Regions from separate parts of the Paenibacillus sp. SEL1 genome, predicted to be linked through region 3. Evidence: riboswitches for the same ligand, from Rfam matches in the RefSeq annotation. Region 3 holds a riboswitch; each other region holds the start of a gene.

Region 1 (3,143 bases), 1.4 Mb from region 3:
TAACCACCCCCGTTTGTCCCCAAATGCTTGATGGACTCCAGAGAAGCAATGGGTCCCATAGAAATCTGCTGCTGTGTTCCGCTCAGCGTCGTAAGATCCGCCGTAGGCTGTAGCGTCTGGGGTACCTTCAATCCAACCAGCACCAGCGTAAGCACAAAGGCCAGCGGCAGGAAAATTCTTATAATGGCTTTAATAAAATCTTGAAAGAAATTGCCCATTCCTTCACCGCGCCGCGTCAATCCTCTCATAAAAGCCGCAGCAACCGCAAAACCGGAAGCAGCCGAAGTGAACATCATCATCGTGACGAACGCCATCTGTGTCAGATACGTAAGCCCGCTTTCTCCGCTATAATGTTGGAGATTTGTATTCGTCATAAAGCTGATTACCGTATTAAAAGCTAGTGATGCTTCCATATTACTGTTTCCCGCCGGATTACCGGGAAGCATTCCCTGTAAACGCAACAGCAAGTAGCTGATCGCCACAAGCACGGCATTCGTTGCAATGAAACTCATAACATACGTAGTCCAACGCATGCTCTCCAGCTTCTTCAATCCTACTATCTTATAAATCAGCTTTTCTGTTCCGCCAAAAATCCGATCCATCCGATTGGGTTCATTTGAGAATACATGATACATATAGGTGCCCACTGGCTTTACCAAGAGCAACAATATGACGATCACAATTCCAATTTGAAGCAGCTCCATCCTCTATTCCTCCTCCAAAATGCTCCTGCGTTTGGAACAACAGACCTGCTTCAGAGCACCAAACGTGTGCACACGTTTGCGAAAACCTGCTACCTATGATGCTTAATATTCATGATCTGTTGTTCCCGCCCGCTCTATCCCCCATAGCTGACTAGAACTTTTCAGGGTTCAGGAGTGCGTAGATTAAATACATAAACACAATAGCCGTAAGCCCAAGTATAACGATCATCCTCTTCGTCCTCCTTTAGAGGTCTGCGCATCACACCAGCGTACAAACAGCAGTATCACTCCATAACTCACAGCCATGACGAGCAGCATGTATATATCCATCATGTTTATACCCTCCGTATCGGTCCTCAGATCGCCATTCTTATTTCATCATAAAATCATAAAACAACTATGTTATAAGTGCTTATCCGTTCAGCAGAAAACCCACCTCTCCGTTCAATGTGTAGATCACATGGTCCGCTCCCAATCCTCGATAAATTCCTTGTGGATTACAGCCGTGCGTAATAACATAGATCGATTCCGATGTTAGCGGCCGACATATTTGCAGGAAACGGCAAGTCAGATTCAAGCTGTTCTCGAACAAATACACACTACCAATTTCTTTTTTTGGAAAATTCCATTTTCCCGCTTGCATGGTATTGATGCGGACAATGTGCTCCACACCCATTTTCTTGAGCTGTCGTTCCTCCTGGGCGCTATTCGTCAAAACTGCAAACGCCAATTTTTTGAAAATAAGCAATTTCACAAAACTTCTGCCCGCTTCATTCGGTGCAGTGACAATAATTAACCGACCTTCCATCAGTAGCTCCTCTCCCGGTATAAAAAGACAACAAAAAGAAACCGAAGGAAAAAGGCTTTCCTCCGGCTTCTTACATATCCATGATAAAATAAACCATGGCTGCACACGGCGGTTTGTTGCCTCTCCCTGTACGCTTACGAGGTTAGCTGTCGGATTCGGACGTGAGAGTCGCCCTATTTCTGGCACTTGACCGGAAAATTCACCCCATGGGACATACGGCAAGCCGTACAGTCTCGATTGGTTCCCCCGCTTTTGCAACTGCAAAATTCAGCGCTATAGACATTTCGTTGTTGCTTCATTCAAGTTAATTTGAAATTACGTCTTGAATCATACACCCGCGCATGGAAGACTGTAAAGCTCAACTGCGGGGTTATAAATCGGCCTTTAGAGCATAGAAGATTAATAATAACGCTTACAATGCAAATATGCTTCTCACAGCTCCTCCAATCTCTGTTTTTCATCCCTTTTTGAAAATGACAAGCATGTCAATATTGGCGTAGGGTAGAGCGTTTTGTCCTTTTTTTGTAAAAAGAGAAGAAAATACGCTATATGTACCAGCTAAACACCGATTGAACCCGCTTTTATAAGAAGAAACACCTTAATTCGCTCCATTTGCAGTGCGATTTACTATTTTGAACAAAATACGATTTTACAGCGGCTAAAGGCTTAATACAGCTTTTCCAGACTTGCAACCTTACTTTGAATTGCTTACAATTTAATTGCTGAATATTGAATAAGGAGAGATACTATGACCGTTTATGAATATGATGCGCAAACCCTGCAAGGGAAACCAATTCCGTTATCCACATATAAAGGGAATGTTCTGCTTATTGTGAACACAGCCAGCAAATGCGGGTTAACCCCCCAATACAAAGCGTTACAAGAGCTATATGACCAGTACCATGAACTGGGGCTCGAAATTTTGGGATTTCCCAGCAACCAATTCGCCAAACAAGAGCCAGGTTCCAGCGAGGAGATTTCCGAGTTTTGCCAGATCAATTATGGTGTTACCTTTCCGATGTTCACCAAGACAGATGTCAATGGCGATCAAGCGCACCCCTTATTTCGCTACCTGACCCAAACAGCTCCGGGGGTATTAGGATCCAAAGCGATCAAATGGAATTTTACTAAATTCTTAATTACACGAGAAGGTAACGTATTTAAGCGCTATGCACCGCAAACCACTCCAGATAAGTTGGCGGGAGATATAGAGAAGCTTTTGCAGCAAAACTGATATTCTTCTTTATCACAGTTATTAAAACAAAAAAAAGCATCCCTTCACGTAAACCGTGTCAGGATGCTTTTTTAACTAAGTCTTGCATATAATGCGGTCGAGAGGACTCGAACCTCCACGGGCGTACGCCCACTACCCCCTCAAGATAGCGTGTCTGCCATTCCACCACGACCGCAAATCATAATGTATTGAGGCAACAGATTTATTATACTCTCTCATCAACTATTTGTAAACAAAAATATAATAATTATTTTATATGTTATTTTATATAACATATATGAGCGATAATAATATTTAATTTGACACAAAGGCTGCTAAAATGTAAATATATATTACATATATTTCGAATTATTTCGTTATCCCTAAGTGCAAAGTAAAATAATATAACATAAGGATT
Region 2 (3,143 bases), 110 kb from region 3:
CCAACAATATAATGAAGCTTTTGAAAAAATGCGCAGCAGTCATTGAGCTTGTAATGATCTGTCGTATGATGATAGAAGCGCCTTCGCTATACAACATCGTGGTTGTATGCCGAAGGCGCTTTTATCATAGAATCTGGGTTGGGTGCTCGGGACGATATACCATACAATAAAATGGTTTTTTGCCATCAGGAGTCTGGCGTTCATAGGTATCTGTAAGCTCAAATCCAGCCGCCTTGTAGGCCCGGATAGCGCGCTCATTCCAAGTAAGCACCTCTAGATCAATTTCATTCTTCGGGTTGCGTCGTTGAGCTTCCTCTGCAATGGCACGGACAAAATCAGAGCCTTTGCCATGTCCGCACCTGTCAGGATGCATTCCAAGACCTAGCCGGGTCACACCGATCATAGGAAAATATTGAGCAAATCCTGTTAGCTTGTTCTCTTCATCCAGTACGGCAACATATTGCTCTTGGCGAAGCATGGGACTTCCAAATTCGACTTCAAGCGCCTTCATTTGTTCCCAGGGGAGCCAACCATATATGTTATAAGGTGGATCATAGTGCCACTCACAGATTGCAGCCGCTTGATGCTCGTCCATCGGTACGATCCGATAGTTGGATATTGAGGCCGGCATGTGTTCCATCCTCCTTTTACACAGGTACTTCAATCATTAACAACAGATTGTAGACAAGTTGCAGAGGAATGGCAAGCGTGTTTATTTCATACCTAAGTCGGGTATACATTCAATAAGAAGGAATTACTGCTCATATGCTCCCCCAGCGGTGACGGTAAAACCGACGATGTTCGCTACAATTGAAACCTTTTGAGGTCTCAGTTCGTCAGTAAAGATAATAATTGCTGATGTTGTGGACATAAAAAACCGCAATTCGATTCCGGCCAGAATCAAATTGCGGCTAGGGTTAGCTTGCTGTGCGTTAGTTATTCTACGTTATCGTCATCAGGAATGTCTGAAGCTACTGAATGGTAAGCGTCTGTGCTCATAATTCTTTTTGCACCGACATAGCGGTTAGCGTAATAATTTTCGTTCAGTGAGCTAACTACTACACCACGTGAAGTCGAGGAGTGGGCAAATTTCCCTTCACCTACGAAGATACCTACATGGGAAATGCCTCTTCCTGTGGTGTTGAAGAACACCAGGTCCCCAGGTCTCATTTCATCGCGGGATACAGAAGATCCCATTTTGAATTGTGATCCAGATTGATGCGGAAGTTTAATTCCCAGTTTGTTGTATACGTACATTGTGAAGCCGGAGCAATCGAATCCCTCGAGTGTAGTGCCTCCGCTTCTGTAGTTCGTTCCTTTGGCATCTTGGATGACCTGGTCCATCTTAGAGTCTGCATATGCACTGCCGCCACCGAATGTAAAAGATGTAAAGGCAATGGCAAGACCCATAGCTGCGATCGTTAGCTTCTTCTTCAAAAAAAATATACCCCTTCCAATGCCTGCGAGGTTAGCTTAAGGATTCGGTAGAAGGTTCCCCTATGACCACTCTGTTGCGAGATCAATTCACCCAAACTGGTTCCCCCGCTTCCTAGGTGCCAGGAATTAGGCTTAACTTAAGATGTGCACCTTGGAGAGCAGTATTCACAATAACGTTATTTTTGAGATAAAGGTTACAATAAAGATTACAAAGTTGTTACTATCAGTTCACTGCGATTATTGTAACAAAGACGGCTGGCTTTGGCAAATGTTTCATTGCAAAAAGTTACAAAAAAAATCTGCTCCTAATGTCCCAGGAACAGATCTTGTTAACAGTATTCAGTTATATGTCGTTTGTGCGGGTATGAATCAAGGTTTTTCGACAGACGGAAATGAAGTAAAAAAACATAATGGCAGGGCTTAGCTTCTACTAGAGATATCGGTATGCCATAGTCTGTACTGCGAACTGATATGCCACAGCCTGACCAGACTAGTAACAAAATGATACGATTGCTGGAGAATGAGCGCCAGCATGCCAGTCCAAATCATCGCCACGGTGCCAAATAGACCGAAGACCAGCAGCACACAAGCACCGAGCAAAAGGGATATACCGACAGCTGGGAGGAGTTGGCGAAAGAAGGCGAGCAGGGACGATAGTATGGCGTGACCACCGACAGTACCCAGTTGCATATACAGGATGCACTGCCGAATGAACCATCCGTATGCCATCCATCCAATGACATAGGGCAATAAATGCAGCAGATAAGAGGAAGATTGAAGTGCTCCTGCTACAATAGGGTAGAGTCTCGGTACTACCCAAAAGGCGGGAAGCAGCAGCAGTCCCAACTCGATGGTGTAATACAACAGCGACGACATGCCATGGCGTTTCATACCCTTGAAAAAGGACAGGCTTTGCGGTTCAGTCGCATCGGTATGCAGACTTTGATATATTCCGGCTCTAATGAAGGGAGTGATCAGTATGCGTAGTACAGTCGCGCCTAGTAGTATCCACAAATACACATGTACTTCCCGGCTGTCCATCAGAGCAATCTGGCTCTCCATCCAAAATAAGGTCTGTCCCAGCTCGTTCTGACCCTGATCAGGATAACGGAGCAATAGCGGGATAACGGCAGACTGCACCAGCCGATAGAGAAACACCCCCCACAGTAGTCGATACAGAAATAAAATGATAACGATATAGAAACGTATGCGCACCAGCGCCCAGCCCTCTTTTATAACAGTCCGCATCTATAGACACCTCACCATGACAGACTTCCAAGCAGTGTCTCCAACAGCTTGGTTACACTTATACTCCAACGGGTTTGTTGCTTTTCGTCCAATTCGGCTTTTAGGCTATTGTTAATATGCTTGTTCTCCAGTGCAATGGTATATAAGGGATCAAGGGTTACATGGGAAACGGGAGAAGTACTTTTGATCCGAAAATTTGTACTTTTGCCCGCGCCGTCCCAAGCCTTGAATATCGTGGTACCATCCTTGAAGGTAAATTGGACAGGGATCTTGGGATAATCCGCCCCTTTTTTGCTGACCGTCACGACTGCTTCATATCCATTCTCCAGCTTGTGGTTTGTGATGTGATCCACTGAAAAGTCCGCCATCTGGCCGTCATATACATACTGTTCAAAATAGTGGCTCCATGAGCGTCCGGTGACTCTCTCCACGATACGTTGAAAATCCAGTGAGGACGG
Region 3 (3,143 bases):
CCAAATTGGTTGGCTCGGCTCAAACTCTCATAATACACATCGATTTTGTGGCCTTTAATCGCGCCACCGGTATCCTCCGCACGACGGAAGCCCACCCCTTCGATATACACCCACCAGCCGATTGGAATTACACTCGGATCGACCGCGATGGTGCGTCCTTCCGTGACACGTGCGCCGGATGCAGTACGTGTACCGATACCTGGCTCCTGTGAGGAATACGCCGTCATGGAGACATTTTGTAAAACTTTGCTATATTTAAAATTTACGCCTGCTTTACGGACAGCACTGCCCGAACTAACTGTTGTTGCCTTAACCGCATCATTGGGACCGACGGAAGCAGCAAGAACGACCGGTTTTTTCTTCGTTCCTACCGCAATGACCTTATCCACACGGTTCTGTGCAACTTCCTTGTTAACCAGCTGTTTGGATACCAATTTTCCATCATGATATACCTTTTGAACGTGCTGGACGACCACACCCGATTTGCCGCTTTGAATGACCCGATTATCGCCTTTATAAAGACTCGGATCGGCCGTTTTGATGACCTGATAAGGCACCTGTTTTTTCTGTTCGACCTGCTGTTTCTTCACACGGACGATTTTTATGTCCATGTTAGACGAAACAGAGGCATCCAACGCAGGATAAACTTTATCCGTTGATGATAATTTATAGCCCGAGGTACGAATGGCACCTTCTACTGTATTTTCTGTTGTGTACAGCTTTTTCGTCTCATTGCCTGAAGATACTTTAACCTGATTGGCACGTTTAATGACTACGCGATCGCCATCCTGTATTGCTCCATTTAGCGGCATGGAAACTGTATCATGCGGCTGAAGTGAAATGGAATGCTCGCTCAGCAAATCTTGAAGCTTGGATTCCCGGGTTTCTACCGCAGACGCCTTGCCATCAATGACAAAAAAGACTTGTTTTTTAGATTGCGTGTACATCAGAATTGAAATCATAATCGTTAGCGCGATTAGAAAAATAGCAACCAAAGCAGCCTGGCGCACATTCTCTTGCTTCCAACGCAATACGTAAGACATGCTGGATGAGCGTGACTCATGGGTATCCTTTTTTTGGAAAATGCCCATTTCCTCCGTCCTCCTTACATAGCCCGCCGTCTGGAGTAAGACATAGTTGAGATTTGACGTGACTATAACAGATTTTCTACAAGACAAGCCCAAACTACGACTGTCCTGCACCATGTACCCGTCTTCGCGGCATGCTGTCCTCCCCTGTTTAACCACAGTATGATGACAGATTTTCTTTTATTCACAACAAAAAAAGCCAGAGAAAGAGACTAGAGAGCTCTTTCGTGGCTTCCGGCATGTGTGAATATGCGGGAAAACTCATGCACGAGATGGCTTCTCTCTTGTTACGCTTACGGGGTTAGCTGTCGGGTTCGGACGTAGAGAGTCGCCCTAGCTTGGGTCAACCGCTCATGGCGGTCGCCTTCACATTCACCCCGAAGACCCAGAAAGAAATCGAAATACGGCTCCTCCACCTGTTCAATCCCATCCGGGAAAAGAATTTAGGTCGAGCCGGCTGGCGGAAGAGACGTTCCCTTCTTGCACATACGCCGGACGTACTGTAAGCCATATCGGTTCCCCCGTTCCCTGTAAAAGGGACTCAGCGAGACTGGTTCATGAAATGACTTGTTGATGTTTACATTCAAACAACAATTCACTGAAAAGATGATATCCTGTTTCTATGCATGTTGTAAAGCAGGTTTCAAGTACATTTTTTAAAATATTCGGTTAAAATATTGTAATATTCTCGAGTTTCCTGCAACAAATTCATGATTAGCTTCGTCTATCTCTTTATTTTGATCGATTTCTTCACTTTTTCATTGAATGTCAAATCGTTCCAGGGCATTTCGGGTCGTTATTGACACTAATTCCTCCACTGTAATCCCTTTGATTTGGGCTGCAGCCTCTGCTACCAGTCTCACATGTGCAGACTCATTTCGCTTCCCACGAAACGGATGAGGCGTCAGATAGGGAGCATCAGTTTCAATGAGCAGACGGTCCAGCGGCACCTGTGCGAGCACCTCTTTTGGCTGCTTGGCATTTTTGAACGTTATTGGACCACCGAAGGAAAGGTGAAATCCCATATCCAGCACCATTTTGGCTGTCTCCCAGCTACCCGAAAAGGAGTGCATGACTCCACCAATCTCACTCGCTTTTTCCTCGCGCAAAATCTTAACAATATCTTCATGTGCATCCCGGTTATGAATAACAATAGGCATCTTGAGCTCACGAGCCAGACCAATTTGATTTCGAAACACCCGATGCTGCACATCCTTCGGTGATGTATCCCAATAATAATCCAGACCGATCTCCCCGATGGCTACAACCTTTTTATGACTGCATAACGATGCAATCCATTCTAGATCGCCCTCCTGCATTGTAATAGCATCCTGTGGGTGCCATCCAACTGCCGCATAAATAAAATCATACGTCTCGGCCAATTTCATGGTGGATGGAATGGTCTCACGATTAAATCCGATATTGATCATCCGCGTTACTCCTGATTCGACAGCACGTGCTATAACTTCTTCACGATCTTCGTCAAATTGTGGCGCATCCAAGTGAGTATGAGTGTCGAATAAATCCAAGGTTTACATCTCCTTTTTTTACTTACATTTCTATATAGTTGTCTATTCTTTGACAAAATAATTCCTTATTTCGGCAGGAATCCTGTCTTTTACCGCGTTCAATTTATTCTGGGGAAAATACATATGATATTTCCCTCGGTGAATACCACTTATTGAGCGCACAATTTCCGAAACTTCGGATATTTCACTCACCTCGCCCTGACGTCCAAGCAGTAAAATCTGGTTGTCCGTCGAGCCACCCTGCCGAAACACATCATAAGGAAGATCTGTCGGAAAATCAATTTCAAAATCATATTCAGGGTGCAAACCAGCCTCTTTCAAAGCTTCTCGAATACTGTCAATGGTATCTGTATCCATATTTTCAATCTCTACATATTTATACAATCTACGGTCCATAAACCGGCTGCTCAAATCACTTAAAATCTCGTCCTTTTCTCGTTTCCACTGGCTAAATACGGTCTGGATTAATGACTCGTCGAGCATCAGATATTGCTCTACTGTAAGATCTCCCTTCAACAGATCCGGC
Region 4 (3,143 bases), 2.7 Mb from region 3:
ACACCGGAACGCCCCATCCCAAGGAAGCAGCTGTTGCTTCTTCTTCTGTACAACAGAGCACAGATCGAGCAACTCCTACATTAGCAATGCTGCGTAAAAAACATGCAGACATTTTTAAAATGTGCGGCCCACACACCCGCCAAATTGCCCTAACCTTTGATGATGTGCCCGATTCTAGGTATACGCCGCAGGTTTTGGACGTATTACACGCCAATGGCATCAAAGCCACCTTTTTCATCGTCGGTCACCGTGCGGAAAAGCATCCGGGGATCATACGCCGTATTATCCGTGAAGGCCATGCTATAGGAAACCATTCCTATACTCATCCGGATTTTAGGAAGGCCACACCAGAACGCTTTCGCAACCAGATTACAAAAACAGAACGTATTTTACAAGCCAGCGCAGGTTTTCGCCCCAAGTTGATTCGTCCACCCTACGGTGAAATCACGGAGCCTCAAATCCAATGGGCACGTCGTCATGGCTATATGATTGTCAATTGGAATGTAGACTCTCTCGATTGGAAGGGATTAAGTAAAACACAAATTCAGCGCAATGTGATCCCAGCTACCGGGCCTGGCTCTATTATTTTAATGCACGCAGGTGGAGGTCAAAGTTCCAACTTGCAAGGCACTGTCCAAGCTCTGCCGGGTCTAATTCACTCTCTAAAAGCTAAGGGCTACAAATTTGTGACAGTCCCCCGGCTACTCCACACATCGGAACGGAAATAACCATATGTTTATGATTGAGCTGCAAGCTAAAGCAACGTAAAAAGGCTGTCTTACCAGCAGAAGTTTTCTGCTCGTCAAGACAGCCTTTTTTATGGATACGACCTGATAAGAGTCCGACCTAGTTATATGCGGTAGGATACAGACATTAAGTTTACATAATATATATTATGTAAATTAAATCGTATATACGTACAATGCTATTTATCAATAACGTACAGCTTCACATTTTGAAATCCAAAGTCGTTCACAAATGATTTGTTGCCAGGAATAAAGATATCAATCCGCTTTCCTGTAATGGCGCTGCCCTGATCGCGAGCGACAGCTACAAAAGAATGATCCGGCAAACCTGGGTGGGAATAGCCTGTAACCAGCACTTTCGTGCCCATCGGAATGACGTTCGGGTCTACCGCAATTGTACCTAGTTTAAGCGGATTGCCGTAGTAGTCCACTGCTCCCCATTTACCATTCTCGTCGGCTGCGGCAGAATACGCTGAAGCCTTAACGTCAACTATTTTGCTATAGTTGAATGTTTTGCCCCACGCTTCAATCGTTGGCCCCTCATTCGCTGGTGCTTTCTCCGTAAGAAGCTGCGGCTTCGAATCCGAAGCTGCCTTCACACTATTTTCGCCAGGCACCTTAATTTGCAGACCTGCATATATATTGTTGGAGGCAATGTTTGGGTTCGCCTTCGTTAGCTCGTCTACCGATACTCCATAACGTTGAGCAAGCAAAAAAAAGGTATCGCCCTCTTTGGCAGTGTGAAGCGAAGCAGCATCCGCTACTCCAGCTGTCTGTGCCAACCCTGCAATAGCTGCGGCAAGCACCGCAAATTTCATCGTTTTACCAATATGTTTTAGATGTTTCAAAGATATGTACCTCCTCTGTTATGCCTGCGAAGTTAGCTGTCGGATTCGGACTCAGGAGAAGCCCTATGCTTGTGCAATTCACCCCTAGGCATATTCCACATCGTCTTATGACGTATCGGAATGACTGCCGTTGTTACGTCCCCCGCACTTCCCATAGTTTGGGCCCAGCTTCAGCGGTTGTCATAACCACATGCTGTCCCGGTAAGTTTTGGCTTACTGCATAATATCACAATTTTGTAACCTTATCCGCATGAAAATGTTGGGAACCTTGAACATCATACTACACTCATTACAATTTTGTCATCAAGAAATCGATATTTGTTACGAAAGTATGGGGAAATGGTGACAAAAAGAAAAAAAGCCCTCCGTCAAACGGAGGGCTTTTTTTATAGATTATATCAGCACTTCCTTACAATACCTTGGCAAGAAAATCACGGGTGCGATCATGGCTTGGAGTGTTAAATACCTGCTCTGGTGTACCTTGCTCCACAATTTGACCGTTATCCATAAAGATGATTCGATCGCCTACCTCGCGGGCAAAGCCCATTTCATGCGTCACGATTACCATTGTCATGCCGCCTTCGGCGAGCTTCTTCATTACATCCAGAACCTCTCCAACCATTTCAGGGTCCAATGCAGAAGTCGGCTCATCGAACAGCATTACGTGCGGCTGCATGGCCAAAGCACGCGCAATCGCAATACGTTGCTTCTGTCCTCCGGATAGCTGGTTCGGATAGGTATTCTTCTTATCCTCAAGCCCTACGGTACGCAAGAGTTCTAGCGAAATTTTTTCCGCTTCCTTCCCTGACTGTCTTCTAACCTGTGTTGGGGCAAGTGTCAGGTTCTGCAACACTGTTTTATGCGGGAAAAGATTAAAATGCTGGAACACCATCCCCATCTTCTCCCGGGTTACATTAATATTATGGCCACGAGCTGTAATCGGCTCGCCCTCAAACAAAATCTCCCCGTCTGTAGGCTGTTCCAACAGATTCATACAACGCAAAAACGTACTCTTCCCCGAACCACTGGGGCCGATGATGACGACGACTTCACCTTTGGCGATATCTATATCAATGCCTTTTAAAATTTCATTCTTACCGAACGATTTACGCAGTTGTTTAACGGTGATCACTGGCTCTCAACTTCCTTTCCCATAAACCCAGCAGCTTAGACAAGCTGAATGTCATTACAAAATAAATAGCGGCTGCGATTATGAACGGACTTAATCCTTCGTAGGTGATGTTCTTAATGACCTGGGCCTGATACATAATATCCACCATCCCAATGGTCGAAATAATGGATGATTCTTTAATGATCGTAATAAACTCATTACCGATAGCAGGCAAAATAGATTTAAACGCTTGCGGCAAAATGACATGACGCATAGCTTTACCGCGTCCCATACCCAACGAACGAGCAGCCTCCATCTGTCCACGGTCTACTGCCTGGATACCTGCCCGGAAAATTTCAGCCAGATATGCTGAACTATTCAGAGACAATGTGATTATACCAGACTGGAGTGGGGTAAAATTGACACCCAGCGTCAAAG

What was found. Region 3 has a riboswitch for cyclic di-AMP ahead of ACYCSE_RS09415 (3D domain-containing protein). Riboswitches for the same ligand answer to the same signal wherever they lie in the genome.
Region 1: linked by a shared signal. The riboswitch ahead of ACYCSE_RS15705 (hypothetical protein) and the one ahead of ACYCSE_RS09415 (3D domain-containing protein) in region 3 are both predicted to bind cyclic di-AMP.
Region 2: linked by a shared signal. The riboswitch ahead of ACYCSE_RS09830 (C40 family peptidase) and the one ahead of ACYCSE_RS09415 (3D domain-containing protein) in region 3 are both predicted to bind cyclic di-AMP.
Region 4: linked by a shared signal. The riboswitch ahead of ACYCSE_RS23455 (3D domain-containing protein) and the one ahead of ACYCSE_RS09415 (3D domain-containing protein) in region 3 are both predicted to bind cyclic di-AMP.

Annotation. Positions count from the first base shown of each region.
Region 1 covers NZ_CM137723.1:3,440,960-3,444,102, reverse strand. The annotation lists gene kdpA (potassium-transporting ATPase subunit KdpA) at 1-704, opposite strand, end outside; gene ACYCSE_RS15705 (hypothetical protein) at 1,117-1,512, opposite strand; cyclic di-AMP (ydaO/yuaA leader) riboswitch at 1,628-1,795, opposite strand; gene ACYCSE_RS15700 (glutathione peroxidase) at 2,261-2,746, shown strand; tRNA gene ACYCSE_RS15695 (tRNA-Leu) at 2,839-2,921, opposite strand.
Region 2 covers NZ_CM137723.1:2,146,700-2,149,842, forward strand. The annotation lists gene ACYCSE_RS09820 (4a-hydroxytetrahydrobiopterin dehydratase) at 1-46, shown strand, start outside; gene ACYCSE_RS09825 (GNAT family N-acetyltransferase) at 125-631, opposite strand; gene ACYCSE_RS09830 (C40 family peptidase) at 937-1,437, opposite strand; cyclic di-AMP (ydaO/yuaA leader) riboswitch at 1,443-1,580, opposite strand; gene ACYCSE_RS09835 (hypothetical protein) at 1,858-2,685, opposite strand; gene ACYCSE_RS09840 (M1 family metallopeptidase) at 2,697-3,143, opposite strand, start outside.
Region 3 covers NZ_CM137723.1:2,038,291-2,041,433, reverse strand. The annotation lists gene ACYCSE_RS09415 (3D domain-containing protein) at 1-1,091, opposite strand, end outside; cyclic di-AMP (ydaO/yuaA leader) riboswitch at 1,363-1,645, opposite strand; gene ACYCSE_RS09410 (TatD family hydrolase) at 1,847-2,617, opposite strand; gene ACYCSE_RS09405 (HD domain-containing protein) at 2,660-3,143, opposite strand, start outside.
Region 4 covers NZ_CM137723.1:5,137,388-5,140,530, forward strand. The annotation lists gene ACYCSE_RS23450 (polysaccharide deacetylase family protein) at 1-728, shown strand, start outside; gene ACYCSE_RS23455 (3D domain-containing protein) at 926-1,594, opposite strand; cyclic di-AMP (ydaO/yuaA leader) riboswitch at 1,601-1,769, opposite strand; gene ACYCSE_RS23460 (amino acid ABC transporter ATP-binding protein) at 2,004-2,726, opposite strand; gene ACYCSE_RS23465 (ABC transporter substrate-binding protein/permease) at 2,713-3,143, opposite strand, start outside.